One region of the Shewanella sp. 10N.286.51.B8 genome, then DNA from elsewhere that is predicted to be linked to it. Evidence: predicted binding sites of a transcription regulator. Region 1 holds the regulator's gene; each other region holds the start of a gene.

Evidence for each region. The regulator LexA, encoded in region 1, represses DNA repair genes until DNA is damaged. The targets are predictions, from matches to a motif close to TACTGTATNNNNATACAGTA.
Region 2: AB4160_RS07450 (YebG family protein) is a predicted target of LexA. The motif match lies at 3,142-3,161, and genes of this name have one in related genera.
Region 3: AB4160_RS01150 (DNA polymerase II) is a predicted target of LexA. The motif match lies at 5,492-5,511, and genes of this name have one in related genera.
Region 4: dinB (DNA polymerase IV) is a predicted target of LexA. The motif match lies at 5,990-6,009, and genes of this name have one in related genera.

What each region holds. Positions count from the first base shown of each region.
Region 1 covers NZ_JBFRKG010000035.1:10,888-18,355, forward strand. Annotated here, with positions in the region: gene mtr (tryptophan permease) at 1-662, opposite strand, end outside; gene plsB (glycerol-3-phosphate 1-O-acyltransferase PlsB) at 674-3,094, opposite strand; gene lexA (transcriptional repressor LexA) at 3,474-4,091, shown strand; gene AB4160_RS13675 (cell division inhibitor SulA) at 4,088-4,594, shown strand; gene coxB (cytochrome c oxidase subunit II) at 5,025-6,641, shown strand; gene ctaD (cytochrome c oxidase subunit I) at 6,651-7,468, shown strand, end outside.
Region 2 covers NZ_JBFRKG010000017.1:32,570-40,037, forward strand. Annotated here, with positions in the region: gene prc (carboxy terminal-processing peptidase) at 1-1,435, opposite strand, end outside; gene proQ (RNA chaperone ProQ) at 1,458-2,087, opposite strand; gene AB4160_RS07445 (GAF domain-containing protein) at 2,354-2,812, opposite strand; gene AB4160_RS07450 (YebG family protein) at 2,837-3,130, opposite strand; gene AB4160_RS07455 (paraquat-inducible protein A) at 3,338-3,967, shown strand; gene AB4160_RS07460 (paraquat-inducible protein A) at 3,957-4,589, shown strand; gene AB4160_RS07465 (MlaD family protein) at 4,576-7,215, shown strand; gene AB4160_RS07470 (nucleoside recognition domain-containing protein) at 7,294-7,468, opposite strand, start outside.
Region 3 covers NZ_JBFRKG010000003.1:105,121-112,588, forward strand. Annotated here, with positions in the region: gene AB4160_RS01140 (TonB-dependent receptor) at 1-1,203, opposite strand, end outside; gene AB4160_RS01145 (porin) at 1,653-2,837, opposite strand; gene AB4160_RS01150 (DNA polymerase II) at 3,063-5,453, opposite strand; gene dinG (ATP-dependent DNA helicase DinG) at 5,562-7,468, shown strand, end outside.
Region 4 covers NZ_JBFRKG010000007.1:122,819-130,286, reverse strand. Annotated here, with positions in the region: gene AB4160_RS03390 (NCS2 family permease) at 1-702, opposite strand, end outside; gene AB4160_RS03385 (leucyl aminopeptidase family protein) at 1,533-3,074, opposite strand; gene AB4160_RS03380 (aminoacyl-histidine dipeptidase) at 3,322-4,782, shown strand; gene dinB (DNA polymerase IV) at 4,876-5,952, opposite strand; gene AB4160_RS03370 (methyl-accepting chemotaxis protein) at 6,235-7,468, shown strand, end outside.

The DNA of each region.
Region 1 (7,468 bases):
GGTTGTTTGCCGTAATACTTAACTAGGCTTGGCACATTGCCGTGGTAACCAAAACTGGCCAGCCCAAAAGGTAGCGCCGCTAAAATATAAGGCGAGAAACTCGCCTCACCATCTGGCATTAATAATTTTGCGCTATCAATATCAATCAGCAGATTTCCGATGGCGAGAAAAAAGGTAATTAACATCCCGCCAATCATAATGGTGGTAATGCGATCAACCGCTTTGGTACTGATGATCACCACTGCAGCAAGTACGACGGCAAACACTAACCCTGCGATCGGTTGAGGTAAGTTAATCCCCATCCCCGCAAGGGTGTGATTAACAATCGAGCCACCACCACTGATGTAAGCATAGGTCAGGATGTACAACACAAAAGCAATAGATAACCCGTTAATAATCCGCCAAAACTGGCCTAAGGTTACCTTAGTTAAGGTGTCAAAACTGTCACCGGGTTTAAAATGCAAATTGGTTTCAAGTAGCATCAGACCTGACACCAGCATACAAAACCAAATACCAATTAACATGACTAATGAATAGCCAAACCACATGCCTGCACTGACCACAGGCAAAGAAAACATACCAGCACCGACTGTGGTACCGGCGATGATCATAGCACCGCCCAATAAGGATTTATTTTGCGGTTGAGATTGTGTCGAACTCATAAAATTAGTTATTACCCATGTTCCATTGTGACACTATCAACAATGGTTTTTCGAACAGATAAACGCAGCATACCATTGGCATGATCACGTATTCGGATGACTTCAAATTGATTATCGTTAGCGGATAAATACCCTAATTCTTTTAATTTCACACTCAAATTATTGTAGAGCTTTTTATCATAAAACTCAGGCGCAGTAATTCCATGTAAAGCACCTAAACGCTGAGCCAATAAATGGCTGGCGCTTTCTAAATCAGAACGCTCAATTTCTGGTTTGTAAGCCAGTAAATTAAAGATAATCGCGTAACGCTGTAGGGTCTCACTGACCGTGGCGGACAATAACATTAACTGAGTGACATTACTTTGATTGACTTCAAAGTGATCGCTACCGGAAATTAGCTTTTGTTCAACAAACAAATCAAGCACTTGATCCACATAGGCACTTAAATCTTCAATGCCCATAAACAGCTCAGCTTTCAATAATGGGTAAAAATCATTAACAATTTGCTGGATTTTTTCTCGGCTAAATTCTTCATATTGCACCAAGCAACTGGCGATTAATGAAGGCACTGCCATTAGATGAATTATGTTATTGCGATAATAGCTCATCGCAATCACTGAGCTATCTTCAATTGCGATAATTTCGCCGATGGCATCTGTGGTTGAGGTAAATTTATTCAGCGACAAACATTGCTCAACTAGGTCATGAGCTGAGCCCTCAGCCACCGACGCATACTCAGTATAAGGAACATCCTTTAAGATTTTCAGGTAGAGGTCTAGCTGGGTTTCAAGCTCACTGCGCTGCAGGGCGTTTTGCTCTGAAGCCAGCAGCGCCATACTTGCTAATGTCACCGAACTCGCTGCGGCGGCGCCATTGATGTTAGTCATCACTTTATTGGCCAATACATTTACTGCTGGCGTTAACCATGATGGCTTTTGATCCGGATCTTGAGCAATTTCTTCACGCCAATTTGGCGATTGTTGATTTAAAAATTGCTGCACATTGATTGGCTCGCCAAAGTTAACGTAACCTTGGCCAAAGTTGCCTAATTTACGCAGCGCACCAAAGACCTGCCACACTGATTCTTTTTGCTTTTTCTTACCGCTTAACTCTTTATGATAGGTGGACACTTCCATCACATGATCATAACCAAGATAAACTGGCACTAAGGTTACTGGGCGTTCAATGCCCCGCAGTACACAGTTAACTGTCATCGCTAACATGCCGGTCTTAGGCGCTAATAAACGACCGGTACGAGAACGACCACCTTCGGTGAAGTATTCAACCGAATAGCCTTTAGCAAATAACTGATCTAAATACTCACGAAACACTGCGGTATAAAGTTTATTACCGTTAAAGCTACGACGAATAAAGAAAGCACCACCACGGCGGAACATAGGGCCTGCTGGCCAAAAGTTTAAATTAATACCGGCGGCAATATGCGGCGGCACCATGCCTTGGTAATACAAAATATACGACAGCAGTAGGTAATCCATGTGGCTACGATGGCAAGGCACATAGACAATTTCATGACCATCATGATGCAGCTTACGCACTTTTTCAGCGCTTTTAATGCTAATACCGCTGTATAACTTATTCCACAACCAAGTAAGAAAGCGCTCAGCAATACGCACTAAGCTGTCTGAGTAATCCGCTGCAATTTCATCTAAATACTGAATAGCTTTTTCGCGGGCTTTGTCTTCAGGAATTTTTTTATTAAGCGCTTCTTCTTTTATCGCTTGAGCAATGGCATCAGACTTTAATAATGAGTTGAACATTGCCTGACGATTTGGCAGTTGTGGGCCTGTCATCACTTTACGTTGGCGTCTAAAGTGCACTCGCGCCACACGGATAAGTTTATGCGCAATACTGACATCAGTGCCGTGTTCATCAGCCATATAACGTAGCGACATAGCATTTGAGAATTGAATAAAGCTATGGCGACCTAAGAACAAAATCATCAACCATTTACGTAACCAGGTCGGGTTTTCACGCTCAAATACGGCTGCGGTCATGGTGTCATCTTCTTTACCAGGGATACGTCCCCAATACAGACTCACTGGCACCAATTGAATATCAAGTTGATCATTTTTTTTATGTAAGGCTAATAAGCTGGTGAAGTTATCAACAAATTTTTCGCCACTTAAACGCTTGCCAAATAGAGGCTTACGACCTTCAATACACACAATTCTAGGGGTATTTAAGCCATCAACGTCTAGTCGCTCATAAGGGCTCGGTAAGCCATATTTGGCGGTCACTTCATTTAATGCCGCAATATCACTGAGTGATTCTGTCTTCATCACATAGACCACTGGTTTATCTGGGTCTAAGTTCAGATCGGCAAAGGGATCTTCAGGCACAACAACCGTGTGCACCATCAGTTTTTGAATCCAACGTAATGATTTTGCTATGATTGAGTCAGGTTTTAACATGAGTGTTCGCATATTCAACATCAATTAATTGGCCATAGAATACCAGATAATGGTTCAGTTTCACTAACAAGGGTCTATACAGAGAATATTTGTTCAGTAAAAAATAGCCATATCCGAATAACAACCAACCTATTTTCAATCAACACTACTGTATAAATATACTGTTTAAACAAACGATGTGAGAAATAGCCAATTTCATCGGTTTAAAAAGCTGACTTACCTTCATTAACTAAATAATTAAATTACATATACTTAACCGTGCCCCCATATATAGCCAACAAGAATTAGATGATAATAGTTAAATTAATTTGGTTAATACTTGCGCGACCACCGATACTGTATATAATGACAGTCACTGTATAAAAAAACAGGAATCAATATGAGACCTTTAACGCCACGCCAAGCTGAAATATTAGAGCTAATTAAATGTAATATCGCCGAAACAGGTATGCCGCCAACTCGTGCAGAAATTGCAACTCGATTAGGCTTCAAAAGCGCCAATGCCGCTGAAGAACACTTAAAAGCACTGGCAAAAAAAGGCTGTATTGAAATTATTCCTGGTACCTCTCGCGGGATCCGCATGGTGCAGGTGGAGGAGGAAGTTGAAGCAGGCTTACCACTTATCGGCCAAGTTGCTGCAGGTGAACCTATCCTTGCTCAAGAGCATGTTGAACAGTATTTCCAAGTTGACCCAGAAATGTTTAAGCCCAATGCTAATTTCTTACTACGCGTTCGAGGCGACAGTATGAAAGACATTGGTATTTTAGAGGGCGACTTATTAGCAGTGCATAAAATGCAAACTGCCACCAATGGTCAAGTTGTAGTGGCACGTCTTGAAGACGATGTAACCGTGAAAAGATTTGAAAAGAAAGGCAATATTATTTATTTACATGCTGAAAATGCAGAATATGAGCCGATTAAAGTTGATTTAAGTTGCCAAAACCTAACGATTGAAGGGCTTGCTGTTGGCGTTATTCGTAATGGAGGTTGGTTATGAACACATTAATAGGCAATGCACCGCGTCACCCTGGATTATGGGTAGATATGGCATCTGATCCCTTACCCACTAAACAAGGGATTGAAACCAAGCGCACCCAAAACCAAGGCTTAACTGAATTGACTCAATTATGCAGTCAGTTAGCCATTTTAAGTCAGCAAGGCCTTTGGATTGTACTGATTAATCCGCCGCATATCGGTTATAAGCAAATTCTTGCTAATGCCAATGTTCGTATGGACAGAGTATTGTTAGTTCACACCAAAGATGAAGTCGAAACCCTGTGGGCGATGGAAAAAGCGCTCACTAACGGTACTTCAAGTGCAGTAATTACTTGGACACCACCATTAGATGCCCGCGACAATCGCCGCATTCAATTGGTTGCCAAAAATGCCTTAGCCCAAGGGCTTATCATTGAAGATGTAAATACTCACTTACCTGAAGGCGACCCATTAACGCAAACTTTAGCAGTACAGACTCGGGTAAACCTTACCTCGTTTCACTAGTAAAATATGACTAAAAAAGCCCTTCACTACGCTGAGGGGCTTTTTTTTGCACTTTTTTCAGCAAATTAGATGATAAAGTGATCTTGATCAATATTTAATCTCCAAGTAATGTAGTTAACAAGGTAGTAACAATTTATCGTACTGCCGAGAATAAATGTCAAAAAGATACAAACGCTATTAAAAGATTGAGCTGGTACCGTGCGGTATAGAAAGCCTTGAATGTAAAGCGTCAAATATAATTGATAAGTTCAGTATTAGGTACAAGTGTGGCACCGTAACGTAATAACATAATTGAGTTTTCAAGCTCAAAGCCACCGTGTACTTTGAAATGATCAAACTTTTTCGGGTATGAAAAGTTTGCATAGAGCAGAGTATTACTGTGTGGCTTTTCTTTGTAATTGCAATTCGCAATTAGCAGAGGAGTAGTCTTGTGAAGCGATTGTTGTACGGATTAATGGTGGCGTTGCTTGCAACCCCACTCACAGCGGCAGAGATGCCCTTAAACATGACTCAAGGTGTAACAGAGATCAGTGGCCAGGTTTACGACCTGCATATGATTATTTTGTATATCTGTTGCGCCATTGGTGTCGTGGTCTTTGGGATCATGATTTATTCCATGATCTATCACAGAAAATCTAAGGGTGCAGTTGCAGCCGACTTTCATGACAGTACCAAGGTTGAAATAGCTTGGACAGTATTGCCATTTCTAATCCTAATTGGCATGGCAATCCCAGCAACAAAAACGCTGATTGCTATGGAAGATCCCAGCGATGCTGAACTGACAGTCAAAGTGACGGGCTCTCAATGGAAATGGCATTACAGCTATTTCAATGAAGATGTCGAGTTTTTCAGTTTATTATCTACCCCAGCAGACCAAATTACTGGCACCGCAGATAAAACCGACACCTATCTTTTAGAGGTCGATAAGCCGCTGGTTTTACCAATAAATCGTAAAGTACGTTTTTTAATGACCTCGGATGACGTTATCCACTCTTGGTGGGTACCAGCATTTGCCGTTAAAAAAGATGCAAATCCTGGTTTCATCAATGAAGCTTGGACTAAAATCGATAAAATAGGTACTTATCGAGGCCAATGTGCCGAACTATGCGGTAAAGATCATGGCTTTATGCCTATTGTTGTTGAAGCCGTTTCTGAAGCAGACTTTGACCAATGGCTAATCGACCAAAAGCAATTTGCTGTCGATGCTAAAGCCGCTGCACAAGCCTCACTGAGCCAAACCCTTAGCTATGACGAGTTAATGGCCCAAGGCGAACAAATCTACATGGGTCGCTGCGCGGCTTGCCACCAACCTAATGGTGCTGGTTTACCTGGCGTCTTCCCTTCCCTAATTGGCAGTCCAATGATTAAAGGCCCAGTGTCTGGCCATATCGATATTGTCGTTAATGGTAAGCCTGGCACTGCGATGCAAGCGTTTGCCAAGCAGCTAACGGCAACTGAAATTGCTGCAGTAGTCACTTATGAGCGTAATGCTTGGGGTAATGACTCTGGCGATACCGTGCAAGCGGCTGATGTGAGTGGCAATGGGACAAATTCTAGCGCTACACCAACCACTGCAGACGCTCCTAGTGCAGGCACTTCTACCGCAGACACGTCAACGCCTGTGACTTTACCAGCAAGCTTACCTACAGCTGAACAACTTGAAGACACTGCAACACAAGCTGTGACTGAAGCGGCAACACAAGCAGCAGAAGTTAAAGCTGTGGTATTGGATGACTTGACGATGGATGAGTTAATGACCATGGGCGAGCAAGTCTATATGACTAGCTGCGCTGCATGTCACCAAGCTGCTGGTACTGGCTTACCTGGCGCGTTCCCTTCATTAGTAGGCAGCCCACTCATCGTCGGTCCAGTGACGGATCATCTTAATATTGTCATCAATGGTAAACCTGGCACGGCAATGCAAGCATTTAACTCGCTACTTACGCCACAACAGCTTGCTGCAGTGGTGACTTATGAGCGAAATGCCTGGGGTAATAACTCTGGCGATGCAGTTCAGGCTGCTGATGTTGTTGGTCACGGAAAGTAAGGGATTAAAATGAGCACAATTACACAAGATTCACCAGCCGCTCACGACGATCACCATGATGACCATCATCATGGGGCGCCAAAAGGCATTATGCGCTGGGTTTTAACCACTAACCATAAAGATATTGGTTCAATGTATCTGTGGTTTAGTTTCATTATGTTTTTAACCGGCGGCGCAATGGCCATGGTCATTCGTGCTGAGTTATTCCAACCCGGTTTACAGTTAGTTGAACCTAACTTTTTTAACCAAATGACCACAGTCCATGGCTTGATTATGGTATTTGGCGCAGTCATGCCAGCCTTTACCGGCTTAGCTAACTGGCTCATTCCAATGATGATTGGTGCGCCAGATATGGCACTACCGCGGATGAATAACTGGAGCTTTTGGATTTTACCTTTCGCGTTTGCGATTCTACTTAGCTCGCTATTTATGGAAGGTGGAGGCCCCAACTTTGGCTGGACTTTCTATGCACCACTGTCAACAACCTATAGCCCTGATAGCACAGCATTATTTGTGTTCTCAGTTCACATTATGGGCATAAGCTCGATCATGGGTGCTATTAACGTGGTGGTGACCATTGTTAATATGCGTGCTCCGGGTATGACTTGGATGAAGCTGCCATTGTTCGTCTGGACTTGGCTGATTACCGCCTTCTTGCTAATAGCAGTGATGCCGGTATTGGCAGGTGTAGTAACCATGGTACTGACTGATAAATACTTTGCCACCAGCTTCTTTGATGCTGCTGGCGGCGGCGACCCTGTGATGTTCCAGCATATTTTCTGGTTCTTTGGCCACCCCGAAGTCTACATCATGATTTTACCTTCATT
Region 2 (7,468 bases), on a different contig from region 1:
CACCTACAATTAAGGCTCTATCGTAATCTTGCAATGCCGCTGCAAAAATTTCAGACGCTGATGCACTATAACGATCAACCATGACAGTTAATGGGCCATCATATGCGCTCTTGCCATCATTATCGCGGTTTTGAGTAACACGGCCATTTGCATCGCGAATTTGAACCACTGGGCCCATATCAATAAACAAACCCGTTAATAATGTGGCTTCAGTTAACGCTCCGCCGCCGTTACGACGTAAATCAATGATAACGCCTTCAACGTTTTGTTCTTTTAATTTAGCCAGTTCTTTTTCTACATCAACAGATAAGTTCATGTAAAAGCCTGGGATTTGAATGACACCGACTTTACGGTTGGCGTATTCACCTTCAGTTGGCTCAACGACTTTTGACGTTGCAGCGCGATCTTCTAGTCGAATTTTATCGCGGATAATGGTCACTTCAAATGCTTTTGCATTGGCGCCACCTTTTTTAGGTAAAATTTGTAAGTTAACTTCACTGCCTTTTGGGCCTTTAATTAACTCTACAACATCATCTAAACGCCAACCGATAACATCGACTATCTCACCGTCTTTTTGGCCTACACCAATAATTTTATCTTCAGGTGATAATTTTTCACTGGTAGCAGCGGGGCCACCAGCAACTAAACTTTTAATTACTGTGTAATCATCATCCATTTGTAAAACTGCACCAATACCTTCAAGGCTCAGGTTCATTTCCATTTGGAAACGTTCTGCATTACGAGGAGACAAGTAACTGGTATGAGGTTCTACAGTACGCGCAAAGGCATTCATCACACCTTGGAATACATCCTCGCTTTGTGTTTGACTTAAACGTTTAATGGCATTGTTATAACGCTTACCTAATACTTCAGCGGTTTCTTTCCAATCTTTACCGGCAAGTTTTAGGTTAAGTGCGTCATATTTAACTCGCTGACGCCATAACTCATTTAATTCAGCTTCATCTTTTGGCCAAGCAGCTTCTTCACGATCGAATTCGTAAGCGTCACCAGCTTCGGTAAAGTCGAATTCTTTATCAAGTAAAGTAAGTGCATAAGTAAAACGTTCATAACGACGTTTTTGTACTAGGGAGTACATATCAAAGGCAGGTGAGATATTGCCAGATTTGACCATATCATCAAACAGATGTTGATACTGTTTAAAAGTATCAACATCAGCTTGAGTCAGAACATTGCGACGAAAATCAAGTTGTTGCAAATATCTGTCGTAAATCAACTCAGAAAAAGCATCATCAAGGTTAAAGCGATGATAATGAGAACGAGTAAATAAATTCGTTACCCTTTTACTCGCAACCTTATGTTGAGGCTCTTGCTCAAGTTTAGGTAACTCGTTGATTTGAATCGTTGGTGAAATTGCCCAAGCCGAAAAACCGACAAATAAAGTGGCAATCGACGCAGCCAAAGTGAGTTTTCGCATCAACAAGTTACTCCTTAAATGATCACGATAATAAAATATGCTCTGCACGAACTTTAACAATTAAACCCGTATCTAGCTGGACATGGATATCTTCTTTCTTAATGTCAGTGATAACACCAGGTACTGGGTTCTGTCCTAACTTGACACTAACACGTTGTTTTTGCTTAAGCTCGTCAAATTTTGCAGCAACATAATTAATTTTAGGTGCGGCAGGTTTTGCAGGCTTAGCTGGACGTTCTTTTTTAACCGGTGCTTTTGCAGCAGGTTTTCTTGCTGGCTTTTTAGGCGCCGCTTTAGCCGCTACAGCTTGACGCTTAGCTTTGGCTTTTTCTTGACCTTCTTTCAACGTTTGTTGAGCGTGGTCAATATGTTCTTGTTCTAACTCACCACAATCTTGACCGTCAAGATCGATACGTTGAACACCAGTTTTAACGCCTTTCAAGTAGCGCCAGCTGCTTGTATAACGTCTAAGTGCAACACGTAATTGTGTCTTACTTACTTTAGAATCATCAGCCAACCTAGCAGCTAAATCTTGAAACAACCCAATTTTTAATGGCTTAGTTTCACCTTCTGCAATAAAGCATAAAGGAAATGTTTCATATAAATACGCTAAAACTGCGTTGGTGTCGGTCAACTTGTCTGTTGATTCCATTTTTACTTCCACGTTATAAAAGGGACTGAGTCTCAGCTTTCTTTGCGAGTACAGTCGTTTATCTTTCGTTAAACAGATCTTGCTTAACGTTCAAATTAGCACTTCTTATTCGATTGCTAAAGCAATTGAAACATGCTTTAACAAATTAACTCACTTAGCTGTAATTTTACAGTAAATAAATTTTATCCATAGCAATGCGCGCTGTTCGGTATTATAAAGCTCATGGCAGCGATTGCGACCCGCAATTTGCTATATTTGGTCGCTAATTAAGCAAATAGGCAAGATTCAAAGCTTTTTACTAGCATTTCTAAGCCTTTTCTATCGTCTGTATCAAAACGATTCAATGATGGGCTATCAATATCTAATACCGCAACTACGTCATTGCCTTGGCGAACAGGGACTACAATTTCAGAATTACTGGCAGCATCACAGGCAATATGTCCTGCAAATTGATGCACATCTGCCACTAATTGTGTTTCATCATTTGCCGCTGCTGTGCCGCATACACCTTTACCGATCACAATACGTGTACAAGCAACTTTTCCTTGAAACGGACCAAGAACGAGTTGTTCTTCACGCTTAATATAGAAGCCAACCCAATTTATATCATCTAAGTTGTCATTTAATAACGCTGAAAAGTTTGCCATTCCTGCAATAAGGTCGTCTTCACCGGTCATTAATGCCAGTACTTGGCGGTTTAATGTGTCATAAAACTCAGCTTTCATTTTCCATCCTAAGTGAGGTTTTTATTATTCTGCAGCCGCTTTTTTAGTGGCTTTTTTGTTTGCTGTTTTGGGTGTAGCCGCTTTAGGCTTTACGATCCCTTTTAATAAATTTGCAAGTTCATCCTTGTTAGATGCAAGATAAAAAGCAAGTTTTTCGACACTATTTTCCTCTATTTCCAGCTCAGCGCCAGAAATAAAAGGCACTAAGTTATCCGCAATGTCGAGCATTTTGTCGTAGGCGTCAGCTTCTTTCTTAGATGTAAACGTCATCTTCTCAACCCCTTCTCTTACCACGACAAACTTTGTTATTACAGCCATGATTAACCTCTTACTGTTTTTATATACAGTGCATAGAGTGTCATAGAACTAACTTCTGATGCAAGTATTCTGATTATTCTGGTATTATCTGTTTTTATTGTAACTTGATAAATAATATTTCCACTGTGTTTTTAATCAAAAACAGGGTGTTTAACATTATTATATTACCCGTTAATGTTTCTCTAAGTGGACGGTTTACGTTTATATATGCCGAAAAGTCTTGACCCAAACACAATATTATTATGTCGTTCCTGTGATTTAGCGGTACAAAAAAGAGCCCTTCCATCCAATGTTCGGGCGCTATGCCCTCGCTGTCACACTACTCTTTACGACGTGCCTTACTGCTCAATTAATGGCATGCTTGCCTTATGCATTGCTGCGTTATTATTTTATATCCCTGCCACAGTCTTACCTGTCATTGAAATTCATTTTTTAGGCAGTGTCAGAACCAGTACGGTTTACGAATCAGCTATTGCTGTCGGCAACCAAGGCTATTGGATTGTCTCCATTGCGGTTATGGCTTCTGCGGTTATTGCTCCCGGCTTATTGATTGTATCCATTTTAATACAAGTCTTTATCGTTAAATTAAAGTTACAATCATCTTTTTGGCAGCACACCTACCGAAATCTTCTTAAAAACCATGTTCTATTATCGCAGCTGACCATGTTAGAAATTTATGTTATTTCATTCTTGGTGGCGGCATTTAACCTTTCTGACTTTGCTGATATACATCTTGGTATGGGGACTTTTTCTTTTAGTATGCTTTTTTTGGTGATCTTATTTTTACAACGAGAGTACAATTTGGAACATATGTGGGGGTTTACACATGACGAGTAAAATGCCAATTTTTCAAGGAAAACAAATTGGTTTTTGTTTGTGTACTGTTTGCCGAAAAATAAATAGCATTAGCCGTAGCCGATGTCGTCGCTGTGATTCTAAAATTCAAGCTCGAAATCAGGCCAGTTTACAGCAAAGCTGGGCTCTACTTATAACAGCAGCAATCTTACTGGTACCAGCAAATATTTACCCTATAACTATGGTAACCAATCAGGGCAAGGTCACTTATGACACCATTTTCTCTGGTATCGTGCATTTAGTTCACTTAGAAATGATCCCCATTGCTATTATCGTATTTGCTGCCAGTATTTTAGTCCCTTGGCTCAAAATTATTGGTTTAGCGATATACCTCTCTGCTATTAGTTTCAATTTACCTATTTCAAAAAAGAAATTAATGATTGGCTTTCATATAATTGAATGGATTGGCAGATGGTCGATGTTAGATTTATTTGTTATTGCGTTAACCGTTTCCGTGGTTAATATGGGGCAACTATTAGACGCTAAACCTGCGCCTGCTGCTACCGCATTTGCTTTAGTTATCTTACTGACACAGTTAGCTGCAAAAGTTTTGGATACTCGTTTACTTTGGGATCGCTTGGAAAAAAATAATGACAAAAATTGAATCGCCAAAAATTGTTAAAAAGAAATTATTCTCGCCAATTTGGTTATTACCGATTGTGGCCTTGGCCCTTGGTGCTTGGTTAGGCGTCAAAAGCATTAAAGAATCTGGTATTGAAATTCAAGTCCATTTTCCTAGTGCCATTGGTATCGACATAGGTAAAACCTTAGTCAAATACCAAGGTTTGACCGTTGGTAAGGTGACAGATATCAGTATCGACAATGAATTGTCTGGCGTTAATGTCAAAATTATTATGGATTATCGCTCTGAACCATTTCTCAATAAAAATTCCAAGTTCTGGTTGGTCACGCCTAAAGCCAGTATCACTGGTATTGAAGGTTTAGATACCTTGTTTTCAGGCAATTATATTGCCGTTCAACCCGGTGATGGCAGCTCAGCATCTGAATTTGTCGCCTTAAAAGATGCGCCAACTATGCTTCCTGATACTAATGGGGTGCTTATTACGCTGACCACCTCAAAATTAGGCTCACTGGATATCGGCTCAATGGTGTTTTACCGTCAAATACCTGTAGGGAAAGTTGTAAACTATCGCTTAATTGACAGCGATACCATTAATATCAGCACGTTTATCGAGCAACAGTACGCCCATTTAGTGACACAAGAGTCCCAGTTCTGGAACGTGTCAGGTCTAAAAATTGATGCGTCTATGTCGGGCATTAAAGTCAATACCGAAAGCTTGGCATCGCTGCTCGCTGGCGGAATTAGTTTTAATTCAGTCGCTAATTCTGCCGCGGCGCAAAATGGTGACAACTTTGTGCTTTACCCTGATGAAGAAAGTGCTGTCAAAGGCATCGAATTCACTCTGCTAGCCGATAATGCTGATGAGATTAATCAAGGCTCAACGTTAGTTTATCGCGGCATTGATGTGGGTAAGATTCATCAAACCCAACTAACTGAAAACGGCGTGAAGTTTTTAGCTAAGTTTGATAGTCAATACCAACACTTATTAAACGCAGATACCCAATTTTGGATTGCAGGTGCTGATATTTCTTTAGAGGGCGTTAAGCACGCTGCAAGGTTGATCACTGGTAGTGTAGTCAATGTACTACCTGGAGTGAGCGACAACGCGCTGCCACAAGAGTATCAATTACAATCTCAAGCACCGGACCTTATGCAAGCTAGCCAGTTGACCATCAAATTAACGTCTGATGAACACAGTGGTTTAAGCGCTGGGGCTGAGGTGCGTTACAAACAAATGCCTATTGGTGAGATTAGCCAAGTAAAATTATCTGATGACTTTAGCCGTGTTGAATACTCAGTGGACATTCAGCCTGAATATTCATCATTACTCACTGTGGACAGTTATTTTGTGTCTGAATCGGCGCTTGCCATAGATGCCTCCTTAGATGGCGTAAAGGTCAAAACCCGAGATATTAATACCCTGCTTGCTGGCGCTGTATCTTTGGTGCCAGGTAAAGCTAAGGCTGTAGTTAAACCTCAAGCAAAATTTTCGTTATATCAATCTGCTGATCAAGCCTTAACGGCCTTGAATAAATCATCAATGAGTACCTTGGCGCTAGACAGTATTGATGGCGCAGGTTTAGCTCATGGCTCACCGGTTTATTACAAAAAAATGCGTATTGGCTCTGTCTCAGAAGTAAATTGGAACAGTCAAACTGATAAGTTTTCAATCACGGTGGCCATTCAAAAAAGGTTTACTAACTTGGTTCGAAGTAACAGCGTATTTTGGCGAAATGATGCCGCCAGTATCAATGCAAGTTTATCTGGCATTGATGTTGATATCGCTCCATTAGAAGGCGCCTTAAAAGGCAGTATTAGCCTAGGTTTGTTGCCAGAAAACCAACAAGGCAATCAAACTCGTTTATATGATTCTAAAGAGCTGGCCCTAAAACAGGCCAAAGCCATAACACTATCACTACCAGCTGATGCCAAAGTAGCTGCAAAAGCAGCGATTCGTTATCAAGGCCATCAAGTGGGTGTGATCCAACAGGTTAAACTCAATCAAGACTTAGCCAACTTAACCGTGAGTGCTTATCTTTATGGTGAATACGCACAACATTTCACCAAAGAAGACAGTGAATTTTTTGTCGTCGATGCACAAATTTCATTAGTGGGTATTAAAGCGCCAGAAACCTTGATAACCGGCCCTTACATTGGCGTGTTACCTGGCACGTCAGAACGACAAGCAACACAGTTTGATGGTCTCCTAGCTGCGCATTACGATGCGGATATCGATGAAGATGCATTAAAAGTGACCCTAGTTGATAGTCAGCTTGGTTCGATAAAAATTGGCACCCCAATTTTCTTCAGAGGTATTGCTATTGGGCAAGTGGATGGTTACTCATTATCTTACAATGGCAACCAAGTATTAATGTATTCACACATTGAAAAACAATATGCCCACTTAGTGAATCAAACAAGTCAGTTTTGGGATGCATCAGGTATAAAACTTGAAGTGGGTATTTTCTCTGGCGCTCAAATTGAAACAGGCTCTCTTGAAACGCTGCTTTCAGGTGGCATTTCAGTCGTGACCGAGGAAGTAACGGATAAAACGAATCAATTAGCTCTCGATGAAAGATTTACCCTGCATAACAAAATGAAAGCCGAATGGCGTAAATGGAAACCTGAACAAGTGAAGCCTTTATAACCTTTCTGCGCGTAGATAACATCCAATAAAAAATCGGCATTTGCCGATTTTTTATTGCTCGTTTAATAGCTGTTGTGCTTAGCCATAAAACCAATAACAAACGGCGATGGCAGCCATTATTCCGCCGACGTCTGCCGCTAAGCCACAGCCCAATGCATGGCGGCTATTTCGAATACCGACAGAGCCAAAGTACACCGCAAGTACATAAAAGGTGGTTTCTGTGCTCCCTTGAAAAATCGCCGATAAACGACCC
Region 3 (7,468 bases), on a different contig from region 1:
AACAAGATGAGTAGATTTAGTGTTCCACTCAGTTGTACGATTTCCTGCTGGCAATGCACGCCAAACACCTAATCCAAAATCAACATCCTCTGGATTGTAACCCGCAGGTAAATTAGGAGTAAAATATTGATCAAATAACGGACTGTCTGTTGAAATCAGTACGCCACCAGATGGATATGGTGCGATACGAGTTGTCATTGAATAATCTGAATAAGTACCTTCTACAAAACCAGTTAAATTATCGGTAATTGCAAAATCAGCTTTTAATAAGAAACTATCACGCTCTGACTCAGGTTGAATTTCAATAGTCGTTGTATAATCGAACCAGCACCAATCACCAATAGATGATGTATTTTCTGCACAAACACCAGTTTCATTGCGATTTGGGTTAAAATCTTGAGTTGTACCATCAGCAAAGTAAAAACGACCATTTCCTGGTATTGCATTTGGTGAGCCGTTAAAGAAAAATAAATCTTTACCTTTGCTCTCAAACTCAATCATGCCAGTTTTTGCGAAGTCACGGTCTGTAGCTTTTAGTTGCTCTTTGCTATCATGGCTATACGATAACATTACGTTAAAGCCATCAGTGTCAATATCACCAAAACCAGTCGTGATACTACCATTCCAGCCCGAACCACCGTCTTCTTCAGGTAGTGAGTAACGACCTGTGATTGTGGTTTCGTTTACATTATCTTTTAATACGAAATTTACAACGCCAGCAATAGCATCTGAACCATATAATGCTGATGCACCATCAGTTAACACATCTACGCGTGCGATTGCACTTAATGGTATTGAGTTCAAGTCGATAGTACTTCCTGAACCACGTGGCGCCATACGGCGTCCATTTAATAACACTAGCGTATATGCTTCACCAAGATCATGTATCGAAGCAGTACTAGTACCGCCACCACTACCACCAACTGAATCAGATGTAGTCGTAAAGCCTTGCATTGCAGGTAATTGCTGCATTAAATCAGCAACATTGTCTACACCTGTGCGTGCAATATCCTCTGCTGTCAGCACTGTAACGGGCAATGAACCTTCCATGTCTGTGCGTTTAATTGCAGAACCTGTTACTTGAATACGTTCTACTTTTTCGCCTTCTTCAGCAGCGAATGCTACTGGTGAACTAAGTGCTGCCGCAGCGGCACCGCTAATCATTGCTAGACGCACTGATTTAGCTAATAAATTCTTATGCATTGTCAATCTCCCTGGACTTGTGTCTTTCTTATTGTTCCAACCTTATTAATTTAGGTTGGTTAACGAAGTTGAACATCGCTCAACCACATTTCGTATGCAATAAAATCACAAATAAAACATTAATTCAACATATGTTTCATTAATATCGGGTCAGTTAACATGTTTAGAATGGTTATTTCGTCCACAAAAACATACAAAAATAGAGAATTAAACTACACAGCCACCTTAAGCCTCTGTATTTAATAGCATTTAAAAATAACAAATAACAATTTAAAATGTTGCAGAATTGTTCCGATCGGCTATTTTATACCCACAACAATAAATAGATATGTGGTCAAATGACCTTCGAGACTTACAATTAATTAACAAGCAGACGGTCGCTATGAATTTTAAAGCAAAAAAAACACCCCTTTCGGAGTGTTTTAATGGGTAGTTGTTAAATTTTAATTTTATAAAATGTAACGAATACCGAAGCCAATGCCATCATCTTCACTGATCTTCATTTTGTCTTCGTTTGTTCCGCGGAAATCACTGCTGTCGATACGACCTTCAAAATAAAGGATGGTGTTTGTATCCCAGATATAATGAATACCTGCTGTAGTGAATTGACGCTTAAATACTTCGCCTTCATCAGCGCCTAATACGTTATCAGCATCTAGCATGTTGTATGCTAAGAAAACACGGATGTTGTTGTCAAAACGATATGATACTAATGACTCAACACCTTTAGAACTTTCGATCATACGGCCAATGTTATCTGTGTCATGAAATTTATTTTCATTGTAGTTAGCAGAGAAATAAATACCTTCTGCATCCCAGTTACCATAAGTTACGCTTAAGCCGTAAATTTCATCACGCTCTTCAATGCGGGTGCCGTTCTCTAATTCACCTTCAAATTTACCCGTGTTGTAACCAATACCAACAGATAATTCATCAGTGAATTGATACATAGCCGATAAACCGAAGGTATTACCGTATTCTACAGTACCTAGTGACTCTTCATCACTAATACTTGGTGCATCAGAAAAACCATCTACGTTCTCATCTTCGTAAATAACGAATTCATTTTGCTTTAACTGTACTTGCGCACCAAAACTGAATTTATCAAACGAGTTACGGTATTGAATGGTTTTATCACCACGGCCTACACCGTTAATAGCGCCATCAGCTTTATTGTATGTGTATACACCTGCAGCATTACCATCCCATACGATAGGGTAGTTTGTTCCGGCAACAACGTCGTACCAAACACCCCATTGCTTACCTAGGCTGATTGAGCCGTAAGTATCATTTGATACGCCAACGTAACCTAAACGGTTATTTAGAAAGTCATCGCTTTGTGATTCAAATTGACTACCAGCACTATAAACGATTTCACTGTTACCGAATGGGTTAACACCCCACTCGAATTTAGCAAAGGTTGCCCAACCATCATTCATTTGACGATCAAAGGCGAAGTTAATACGTGATGCGCCATTGACGATTTCAGTTTCACCTTGGCCACTATAAATACGTGCATCGATGAAACCACCAATAGCAACAGAGTTTTTCTCATCTTTATAGATTTCGATAGCAGAAGCTGTTGGTACAAACATAACTGCTGCAAGTGTTGATGCGATTAAAGTCTTTTTCATCGAGCTAAACCTTCCCATTTCATTTTCATCATTAATTATTTTAAATAATCTATTTGCATAGAATTTTTCCATTAACTGAAGGCTAGCATGATGAATTAGCATGAAACAAAGAGATAAATCGATTAAATATCATAATAAACTAAATAAGCACATTGCAAAGCACAAACCACTACCAAAAGACATAAAAATGATAACGTATCACCATAAATTACACAGCCAGCAACATTAAAGTAACAACATCTGATTGCTCACAAGACTATCAAAACTGTCACCTTTGAGCCCTAATACTGGTTCTGCAATGGGCTCGATTTGTTTATCAAGGTAATATTGGTAATCAATTGATTCATTGGTTGCTTCTATAGGTTGCGCACCATTCAGAGTCATCCTGTAAGCGATCATGGTGCCTCTTTTACCAAGCTCCGAATTACCTGTTATTTGACATAGACGCGTTGCGGCTTTCACATGTGGTGAAGATTTAGCCGTATAATCTTCAATGTTACGCTTTAGGCGTTTTCTAAAAATTAGTTCATCATCAAATGAGCCATTTTGAAGCTCCTTAATTTGCTTTAACAAGTAGCCTCTAACGTCCCCTTGGGTAAATAATAACAAGTATAAATGATATTGCATTCTTCTGGCTAAAGGGCTCCAATCACTTCTGACTTGCTCCATGCCTTTAAAGGTCAGTGCTAATTGTCCCTCCTTGTCAGTGGTTGCCCCTACATAGCGTTTTTTACTGCCAGCATCTGAGCCTCTTAATGTCGGCATGACAAATTGATTAAAGTGACTTTCAAATTCAAGTTCCAAATAACTTTTTAACTGAAACTTGGTAGCACAAAAATCGGCCCATTTTTGGGTAATTTCCTGTGCCAGCATATGACCTAACTGACTAATATCGTCTATTTGATGCTTTTCTCCTAACCACACAAAGGTAGAGTCGGTATCACCATAAATCACCTTATAACCCAACTCTTCAATCCAAGCTTTGGTTTGCTTCATGATTTGATGGCCACGCATGGTAATCGAGCTTGCAAGCTTGGCATCATGGAACACACAGCCTCTAGAGCCCAATACGCCATATAAAGAGTTCATGATTATTTTAATGGCTTGGGACAGAGGTTGGTTGTTAAGTTGTTTGGCTTGCTCACGCTGCTGCGCGAGTGTTGCTATTAGCTCTGGCAATATGGGGTTGTCTCTGCTAAATCTTGCATTGAGAAAACCCGGCACAGTCACTTCGTCAGGCTGCTGTTCGCCCACCACCAAGCCTTTGGGATCAATCAAAAACGTTCTAATAATTGATGGATAAAGGCTTTTAAAGTCCAACACTAAAACATCTTTGTAAAAACCCGGGATAGAATCCATCACATAGCCACCAGGAGATTCAAGTCCATCACTAGCTGGGTGAGCAGGGGCAACAAAACCGCTTCGATGTAAGTGCGGTAGGTATAAATTATTAAAAGCAGCAACAGATGCGCCAACGCGGCCAAATTCTAAGCCGGTTAGTTTGGCCCGTTCAATGGCAAAAGCCAGCAACTGGGTTTTATCAAAAATATCCCATACTAGGCGGCAATCGGTAATATTATAAAACGCCAATGCGACTTTATCATGGGCAAACAAATGACAGATTTCTTGGCTGCGATTATCAACATGGTCAATAGCCTTGCCTTCATTTAGTAATTGTTGCGATACGTGCTCTAATGAATAGCGTTCAAAATGATAGAATGCCGCTTTAATCCAATCGATGCCATCTAGCACCACTCGCCCCGGTAAAGATAAGGTTTCAGGGCGATGCTTATCTTCAACCTTCCAGCTTAATACCGTCGCCCCACGACCAATGGTTAACGGTATCGAATGTAACTGACAACGTTTATACAATAGTGACAAATCAAAAGTGACGACCGCCCAGCCAATAATGACATCAGGATCATATTCGGCAAACCAATCAATTAATCGCTTAATAAGCTCAACTTCGGTAACCACCCACTGAATATAGTGCTCTGACTCTTGAGGCTGTCCCACCATAATGACTAATTGATAATCTTGCCCATATAAGCCAACTGAATATAACTCGCCGCTAGGGCTACATTCGAAATCCAACGAAATCATAGAAAGCGAGATGTCATTATCGCTTTTTCTTGCTTTTACAGCTTGGTACACCGGCAATTGACTTAAGCTGGTATTCTGACTGTTACATAAATCAGCCTCTAAACTAGATTGCCCGATAAACTCAACATCAAAGGCAATAAAGCGTTCTATCAAATATCGCTGCTCTGCCCTAATATCTGCCTCATAAATCTCAATCCCCATATCATTGGCAATCCGCAAAAACTGCCTTTGTACACTGGCTGACTTTAAGTAAATACAGGCGATAGCTTGGTGATTAAAGTTTTTAAGCGCGACAGTTTCGATTCTGCAACCTTGATGAATATGTCCTGCGAGTTTTGGTATATCTATTTGACGGCAAAAACACACTACTTCAGCCCCGTCCACTTCTATCAGCACAGGGCCAGATCTCGTTTTTAAATAATATTGCAATATAAGTCGACCATCACGAAAAGCTGAATGCCGCGTCAACACTCGCCCTTTGATAGAAGTCACCTTATTTACGCTTACTGTCATAGTTTTTGGCTCGATTAAATATTTCGTGCAGTTCAATTCACTGTTATTATGTACAGCATATAACAGCGAACACATAAACAGTAAGCAAAGAATGCGAATAGGTCACTCATGTTAACGGATAAAGTCAAAAGTCAGATCCGCACTATCTATAAAGATATCGCGACGGCAATGCCAAATTTTCGCTCTCGCCGTGAGCAAAACTATATGGTGGCTGAAATATCTAAAACACTGGCCGGTGAATATGACAAACACCGTCGCATTATGGTTTGTGAAGCCGGCACCGGTATTGGTAAATCCTTATCCTATATTCTTGGCACGATTCCGTTAGCCATTGCCAGCAAGAAAAAAGTCTGTATAGCAACGGCAACCGTAGCATTACAAGAGCAATTACTGCATAAAGATTTACCCTTCTTTTTGCAACAGTCTGGGGTAGACTTTAAATTTGGTTTAGTCAAAGGCCGTCAGCGCTATGTTTGCTTAGCAAAGCTTGAAGCCATGATTGGCCCCGAAGACACCTCACAAATGGCGATGTGGCAGACAAAGCCTGATCAAAGCCAGATTGACCAACTCAAAAAAATCCATAAAGATTACCAAGATAAAAAGTGGAACGGTGAAATCGACACTTTAGAGCAACCTGTTCCTGACTTTTTATGGCAGCAAATATGCTGTGATAAACACAGCTGCCATCGTCAGTTATCCAATCATCATAACTGCCCTTTTCATAAAGCCCGTGAAGATGTCGAAACCTGGGACGTACTCATTGTTAACCACAGTTTGTTATTTGCCGACTTAGAACTGGGCGGCGGCGTTATTTTACCAGAGCCTGAAGAGATGTTTTATGTCATCGATGAGGCGCATCATCTGCCAACAGTTGCCAGAGATTTCTCCAGCGCCCAAGCAAGTCTTCGCGGCACAGCTGATTGGCTAGAAAAGGCAGGTAAAACCTGCTCTAAATTACAAAACCAATTAAAAACCACTCATATTATTGCACCAGTGCAAGCGATGCTAGATCACATTAATGAGCTGGTTAGCCAGCTTAATCAAGTGGCACATTTTTGTGATACCCAGCCGCAGCTCTTTGCCAACCCAGAAACCCGTTTAAGATTTGAAAATGGCAAATTACCAGAATCATTACTCATACAGGCCGAAAACTTAGCTTCAGCATCGAATTCTGCATTAAAGCAATTTAATAAAATTCAAACCGTTTTAAGTGAAGCGATAAAAGATGGTGAGTTACCTAAACATCAATCAGAAACAGTGCTTTCAGAAGCAGGCTTTATTTCCCAGCGTTTAGAAAACTTGCATAAATTATGGAAAATGCTCGCTAAAGAAGACTCAAAAAAAGGTGCGCCCATGGCGCGCTGGGCTGAACTGATCACAGGTAAACAACAGGATTATTTATTTTGTGCGTCTCCTATTGAAGTGGGTTTCATGCTCGAATCTATGCTGTGGCAAAAAGCCGCAGGTGTTGTATTGTGCAGCGCAACACTGCGGGCGCTGAATAATTTTAATCATTTTGCCCATCAAGTCGGGTTATCATTAAATGATGGCAGCCGCTTTTTGGCGTTACTATCGCCATTTGATTATCAAAATAATGCCACATTATTTATTCCTCAAATGAAGAATGAGCCTACAGATGAAGCCTTTACCGATGAGCTTGCAGAGCAGATATTGGCATTAGTTGAAGATGAAATGGCAACATTGGTGCTGTTTGCCTCTTATTGGCAAATGGAAAAGGTGACAGATCAAATTATTGGTAAAATGCCTAAAGAGCAGTTATTTGTTCAAGGAACTATGCCAAGACAACAGGTGCTAACTCAACATAAAGCCCGTTGTGATGCCGGAAAAGCCAGTATTATCTTTGGCACAGGCAGTTTTTCAGAAGGATTAGATTTACCTGGGGATTACCTTACCAACCTGATTGTCACCAAACTGCCCTTTGCAGTGCCGACATCACCAGTTGAACAAGCACATGCGGAATATATAAAAAGCAAAGGTGGCAACCCTTTCCTACA
Region 4 (7,468 bases), on a different contig from region 1:
TGCGGATAAATCCATTTTCATGAATGTCGGTGCTATCGATGGTGGCATCGACATAACGCCGTTATAACTCACTTCACCAGCTAACAATGCAATGGCTGTGACAATGAAAATACTTAATATCACCGCCGCTTTGTAGCCACGCTGTACCATAGCAATGATCAAGAAAAACCCCACCGCAGCCATCACAGCTGAGAATGAAGTGATATCCCCCATAGTGACTAATGTTGCCGGACTTGCCACCACAATACCGGCGCTTTTAAGGCCAATAAAGGCCAAGAACAAACCGATACCCGCGGCAATACCTAATCGCAGACTCATTGGAATACTGTTAACTATCCATTCTCTAATTTTCACCAAAGATAAAATTAAGAAACAAATACCAGACATAAATACTGCGCCAAGTGCAGTTTCCCAGCTATAGCCCATTTCGCCGACAACGGTATAAGTGAAGAAAGCATTAAGCCCCATACCCGGCGCTAATGCGATGGGGTAATTGGCCACTAAGCCCATCACTAAACAGCCCACTGCCGCGGCTAAACAAGTGGCCACAAACACTGCACCATGATCCATGCCGGCATCAGCTAACATCATAGGGTTAACAAAAATAATGTAAGCCATGGTGAGAAAGGTAGTGAGACCCGCGACAACTTCTTGTTTTAAATTCGTTTGATTATCTTTGAGTTTAAACAGTTTCTCTAACATGAAGCCTTGTTCCTTGAAAAGGGGGTGTAATTGGCTGCTATAGCCGCTACTGGCTAATTACAGTCAAAATCAGAGGTGAATTAATTCGTTCGGATTATAGGTACTTATAAGGTTTATAGCCATGTTAGATAACTAAACACTTATATTCGTATGAAAGACAATTTAACTCAATGAAAAGCCAGTGGTTGATAAATTTCAGGCAAAAAAAATGCCTACTCAAAAGAGTAGGCAGACAAGTTAAAAGTTTTCCGTATGGGGAGAGGAAAACTGCATCACAATTAAGTGATAAAACTTAAAAAGTAAATTGGCAATAGAGAACCAATTTACTTGTTGTCTAAAACCGCCCAAAGGCGACAGAAAAAAGGGTTGATACGGTAAATCAATGAATAAGGAGGGTTAGCCCTTAAACGTCATGGCATAAATGCCAAAAGACAGAACAGCTGGATTTAACCAAGTGCCTTGTCCATAAATAGTATAGCTGTCTGTAGAAGACATAATCATACTCCAAATAAAGTTGCGAAAACCTAGTCTTGCTTGGCTCGGTTCCTTGGAACAAACTTTTCTCAATCCATTGAGACAACTCATCACTCGATTCCTTGGAGACTATATCCATCCTGGATTAACTAGAATTGGAAAGCACCGTCGCTGTCCAACGAGAGGAATAATACCAAAGTGTAATTTTATTACAAGTATTAATTTAATTATTTTATATTTCAATCAAAAAATGAAATAAAAGCACACTTGTATGACAAACTAAGAATTTAGAGTTCTCATTAGCAAACAATCAACCACTAAATAGCACAATATATAGTGGTTGAGCAAAAAACAAACTACACATTGCCGCCCAAAACGCTTTGTAATAAAGTTACCAAAGGCGAGGCTGTGGGTTTCCCATACAAACTATGGCCTTCTGTGGCACTACCGGCAATATCAAGATGCGCAAAAGGCAATGGCATGGCAGAGCCTGTGCCATGTTGGCCCAAGCCTGAAGCATTAATTAAAAATGCTGCGGGATATTGATGGCCTCTGGCAGTAATGGCAGAAGGGCCGTTATTAGATGACAATAACTCCCCTTGGCCAGAGATATTATGTACCTTGGCAAAATCATCATGACGCAAGCTAGATAACTCAAATGGTTCGCCCCATTGCTCAGCAATGCCAGCTAGGGTGTGACCCATACCAGCTTGTTGTGCCACTTTGTTCTCGACTAGTGCGGTATAGCCGCCATAACAGCGCACCACATGGCCGGTTAAGGTTGCCACAGAAAATAGTTGCGGCTTAATTGCTGTCATTGCCTGAAGTCTTAAGTGAGATAATAAGTCTGCCAGCACTAAGCGCCCTTCGGCATCAGTATTACCAATACGCACTCTAACACCGCCATGGCTGGTAATGATTTCATCAGGAACAAAGGCATCGCTGCCAATACTGTTTCGCACCAAACCTAACTCTGCTATCACTCTAATGCCTTTGGGCTTTAAGATAGATAAGGTTTTCATTAAGCCTGCCACCGCTGCAGCGCCGCCTTTATCTCGGCTCATACCCGCCATGCCACCGGCGACTTTAATATCTGCGCCGCCAGTATCGTAAATAACTCCTTTACCAGCAAACAAGTAGGTGCGATCAATGGCGCCCTCTGCCACATATTCCAGTTTAACCACGCGAGGTTGATGCCGAGGCACATTAAATGAGGCTCTCCCTACTGCGCAAAGCAGCGGGTAATCGCGCTCTAACTCTTCACGTTCTTCAATGACTCTGATTGCTAAACCACTGTCTTTTAGCGCCTCAACGCAATAATCAGCAAATGCTGGCGCCGCCATTCTTTCTGGCTCAGTGCCGCATAGATCCCTTGCCAAAATCTTACCGGCTTCGACAGCATTGAGCAGGCCACTGCAATTGTCGCTGCCAAGCAAACCAATGGCGCTAAATGCTGGGGTAATTGCTGTGGCTTCTCGCAGCTCCAGTGATTGCCATAGTTCCTGACCACAGGCAAGTGCAGCAACCTGTTTAGCAAATTGATAGCGCTTATCTTGGCTGGTTTCTACCACCAACAGCGGTTGTTTTGCTCCCGCAGCCTTAGCAATAACAACGCCTTCTCTAGCTGCTTTGGCAAACACACTCACATCACTGTATTCATTAGTGGCATTAACAACTGGGGCGACAATCAGTCTGCCACCCGCAAGTCCGGGCGCCAGTAACAATGTTGCCGACTGACCAATGCGCTGATCGATTTGTTTCGCATGCTTGGCGAGTATTTTTATTTCATCTTGGGCAATGGCGGCTAAATCGGTGGCGACTACCACTACGGCGTCCCAGCCATGGCCTTCAAAAATGGCTTGATCATTTGCTACATCAACGATATTGACTTGAAACATGGGGCATCCTTTTTAAATAGATTGTTATTATTGCTTGCTAATCAGTAATTTCAGGTGCTGAATCACAAATCATAACGACCAATGGTGGTTAAAGTATATAAGCTTAGCTTTACGATAGAGTTAAAATATATTTACAAAAATTAATTTAACCCAGCCTCTCTACTTGCTCTAGGTCACTACTTAGTAACGACAATATGGTAAACTTCAGCGCATCTATTCCCACATTCATAGCATTTAGGGAGTCTTCGTGACCGCCATTAATCAATTATATCCCCAGCCATTATGGCAATGGTTTGAACAAATTTGTGCGATTCCGCATCCATCCAAGTTTGAACAAGCACTTAGTGAACATATCCAGCAATGGGCTAAATCGAAAGGTTTGCCTGTCGTCGAAGATAAAGTCGGTAACTTGATCATTAAAAAGCCAGCGTATGCTGGAATGGAAGAACGCAAGACTGTGGTATTACAAGCCCACATTGATATGGTTCCACAAAAAAATGCCGATAAAGTGCATGATTTTGAAAAAGATCCTATTGAAGCCTATGTAGATGGCGAATGGCTAAAAGCCAAGGGCACCACCTTAGGTGCTGATAACGGTATTGGTATGGCTTCAGCGTTAGCAATTCTTGGCGCTGACGACATTAAACATGGTCCATTAGAAGTGCTGCTTACCATTGATGAAGAAGCGGGCATGACTGGCGCTTTCGGCCTTGAAGCAGGTTACCTTGATGCTGATATTTTAATTAATACTGACTCAGAGCAAGAAGGCGAAATCTACATGGGTTGCGCTGGCGGTGTTGATGCACAGCTAAGCGTTCCTATGTCATGGCAAGCACCTGAGCAAAGCAATGCCAGCTTTAGCTTAACCCTTTCAGGTTTAAAGGGCGGCCATTCAGGCGTCAACATTCATTTAGGTCGCGGCAATGCCAATAAATTATTAGCCCGTTTCTTATTTAGTTATGGTGATGATTTACAAATTGAATTAGTTAACTTCACTGGCGGCTCTTTACGTAATGCTATCCCCCGTGAAGCTAGCATCAACTTTATGCTGCCAAGCGAAAATAAAGCCAAGCTTGAGCAAGCCATTGCTCAATATCAAGCGATTGTTCGTGAAGAGCTGGCAATTGCTGACCCTGACATGTTGCTAACACTTGCAGCCATTGACGCTCCAGCAAAAGTCATGAGTGAAGATGCGCAAAATACCTTAATCGATTTACTGCACGCCTGCCCTAACGGCGTAATGCGTATGAGCGATGAAGTTGAAGGTGTGACTGAAACATCGCTTAACGTCGGAGTGATTAACACTGACAACGAATCTGTTGAAGTGCTATGTCTTATCCGCTCATTGATTGACTCAGGCCGAGTGCAAATTGAAACGCAATTAACGGCATTAGCAAACCTTTCAGGTGCTAGCATTGATCTATCAGGCGCTTACCCTGGTTGGAAGCCTGATAATAGCTCACCAGTGATGGCCATTGTCCGTGAAACGTATAATGATATTTATAAGAAAGACCCGACGATTATGGTTATCCATGCCGGTCTTGAATGTGGACTATTTAAAGAACCATACCCAACCATGGATATGGTCTCTATTGGCCCAACCATTCGTTTCCCACATAGCCCTGACGAAATGGTGAACATCACCACTGTTGGCCAATATTGGGAACTACTGCTTGCGGTACTAGAGCGTATTCCAGCAAAAGGCTGAGCTTTAACTCTCTATTAAATTACGCGCTTAATAAAAAGGCTGCTCTATTCTTGATATAAGAAAAGACAGCCTTTTTGTTTCTAGCGATAATCACTAGAACTGCAAATCTAATTGCTCGCTATTATCATCTGTAACCACTTCTGGCTGGCTATTATCAGCTAAACCAACACTGACACCGATTAATCTTATACCTCGGCCATTGGCCCGCTCTAGTGCTTGAGTTAACAATGTCTGGAATAAGTTAAGCGACATTTCATCACTGCGATGCTCAATGGTAGTTTGCTTGAAATCGTTAAATTTAAGTTTTACTACCTGTTTATGAATTTGCCGGTCTTTAGCACTGCGATGCACCCGGCTAATAAGCTCTTGGATTAACTGCGGCATGACATTGCTGCATTGCTCTATAGTAAAAATATCTTGGGCTAAGGTGGTCTCAACCCCAACCGACTTTCTGATACGATTTGGGCTTATTTGACGTGTATCGATACCTTGAGTGCGCTCAATTAACACGCGGCCAAATTTACCAAAACCGCTGATGAGCTTGTCACTCGGGTAGCGCTGCACGTCTTCACAGGTTTCAAGCCCGAGCGCTGCAAGCTTAGCCGAGGTTACTTTTCCCACCCCAGGGATTTTACTTAAGGATAATGATTTTATAAACGAAGGGATCTCAGCAGGCGTGATCACATATTGACCATTAGGCTTATTTAAGTCAGAAGCTATTTTAGCTAAAAACTTAATCGGTGCGACTCCCGCGGAAGCAGTAAGCCCGGTTACCGTAAAGATTTCAGCTCTGATCTGCTCAGCAATTAAGGTGGCGCTACCTTTACATGCATCACAATCAGTAACATCAAGATACGCCTCGTCCAATGATAACGGCTCAACTAATTCTGTATAACGATGGAATATTTCACGGATTTGCAGCGAAACCGCTTTGTAAACCTCCATCCTGCCTGGCACCAATATCAAATCTGGGCAGAGTTTTAATGCCTGATAACTCGACATAGCAGAACGAACGCCATATTTACGCGCCTCATAACTACAGGTACTGATAACACCACGGCGATCGCTGCGCCCACCTACAGCAATAGGTTTACCACGCAATTGTGGAAAATCACGCATTTCAACTGCGGCATAATAGCAATCCATATCAATGTGGATAATTTTACGCATGGCGTTTTCATAAAGAAGTCACTGAATGACATCATGATACTGTATATAAAAACAGTGTTCAAATTAAACCTTTATCACCAGTCGCGTTGAAAGCTTCAAATTACAAAATAGCGCTAATTTGCAATACAAATAAATAACAGTAAGAACACTAAACATCAGACAACACAAAAACAAAATCAACATTACATGATGCAAATCACTAACTTTTTTATGAGCTTAGGGTATATTTTGATTTATAAGCAGGTACAATCAAACAAAAATAATAATACAATTAGGTGAGTTATGAACAAGTTTGGCTTTAAAGCGAGTTTACTATTTGCGTTAACAATTCTATTAGCTTTCGCCTTGATCATTAGCGGGCTGGTCACTCACCAATTATTAAAACAACAAATAACAGACAAGCTGACAACCGACATCCACCACCAAATAAAAACCAAAGTCAGTGAAATAGAAAGCTCATTTAATCGCACCACTTCCGCGGTAACTGAACTCGCGAGTCTATACCGTCATAACAATGTGGATGCCGGCCATGTCGCCATGACTCAATACACAGCGAAATTAGGTGGCGTCTCTAAAGTCATTATGGGGTTTGATGATGGCCAATCCTTTGCCTCTATTGCTTCAGAGTCTTTTCCTGACGGCGTCGGTGTAGTCGATAAATATGATCCCCGCACTCGTCCTTGGTACCAAAACGGCAAACAAAAAAATACCTTGTCCCTCAGCGAAGTGTTTTTTACCCGTACAGACGGTATACCTATGGTCGGGGTTATGCACCCAATTGATGGCGGGATCATCATGGCGGATTTACGTTTTGACTACTTGCAACTGCAACTACAAGCATTAGCAGATATTGAAGGTGCCACTGGCTTTATTATTGATAAAAATGGCTTAGTGTTAGCCTCTAATTCAGCCTTAACTAATCAAAAAGACAATATCAGCAGCAATAGCCAACTAAGCGAGATCTATCAAAGTATTCTCGGTCAGGATAGCTCATGGGCGCTCAGTGATATAAATGACGTTAGCACGATTATTGCTAGTCAAAAAATCCCTTTAATTGATAACAACCAATGGTATGTGATTGTCACCCTCGATGAAGCAACAGCTTTCGCACCGCTTGTTAATGCCACATTAAAACTCAGCGGCATCATATTATTGGTACTTGGCTTATCTGTTGTGGCGTTATTAATACTACTGAATAAGCTCTATCAACCGATTAATGAACTACGTGACTTAGTCACTGGCTTATCTCAAGGTAATGGTGATTTAACCCGTCGTTTGGAAGTCAAAAATGATGACGATATCGGAAAAATTGCCCTCGGAATTAACGCCTTTATTTCACAACTACAAACCATGTTGTTAGCCATCAATAAATCGACAATTAAATTATCTACCGGTATTGATAAGCTGCAGCACTATAGCCAAAACAGCGAACAAATTTTGACAGCCCATACCAATGAAACAACCCAAATTGTGACCGCCATTGAAGAGCTATCAAATACCGCTGTCACTGTGGTTG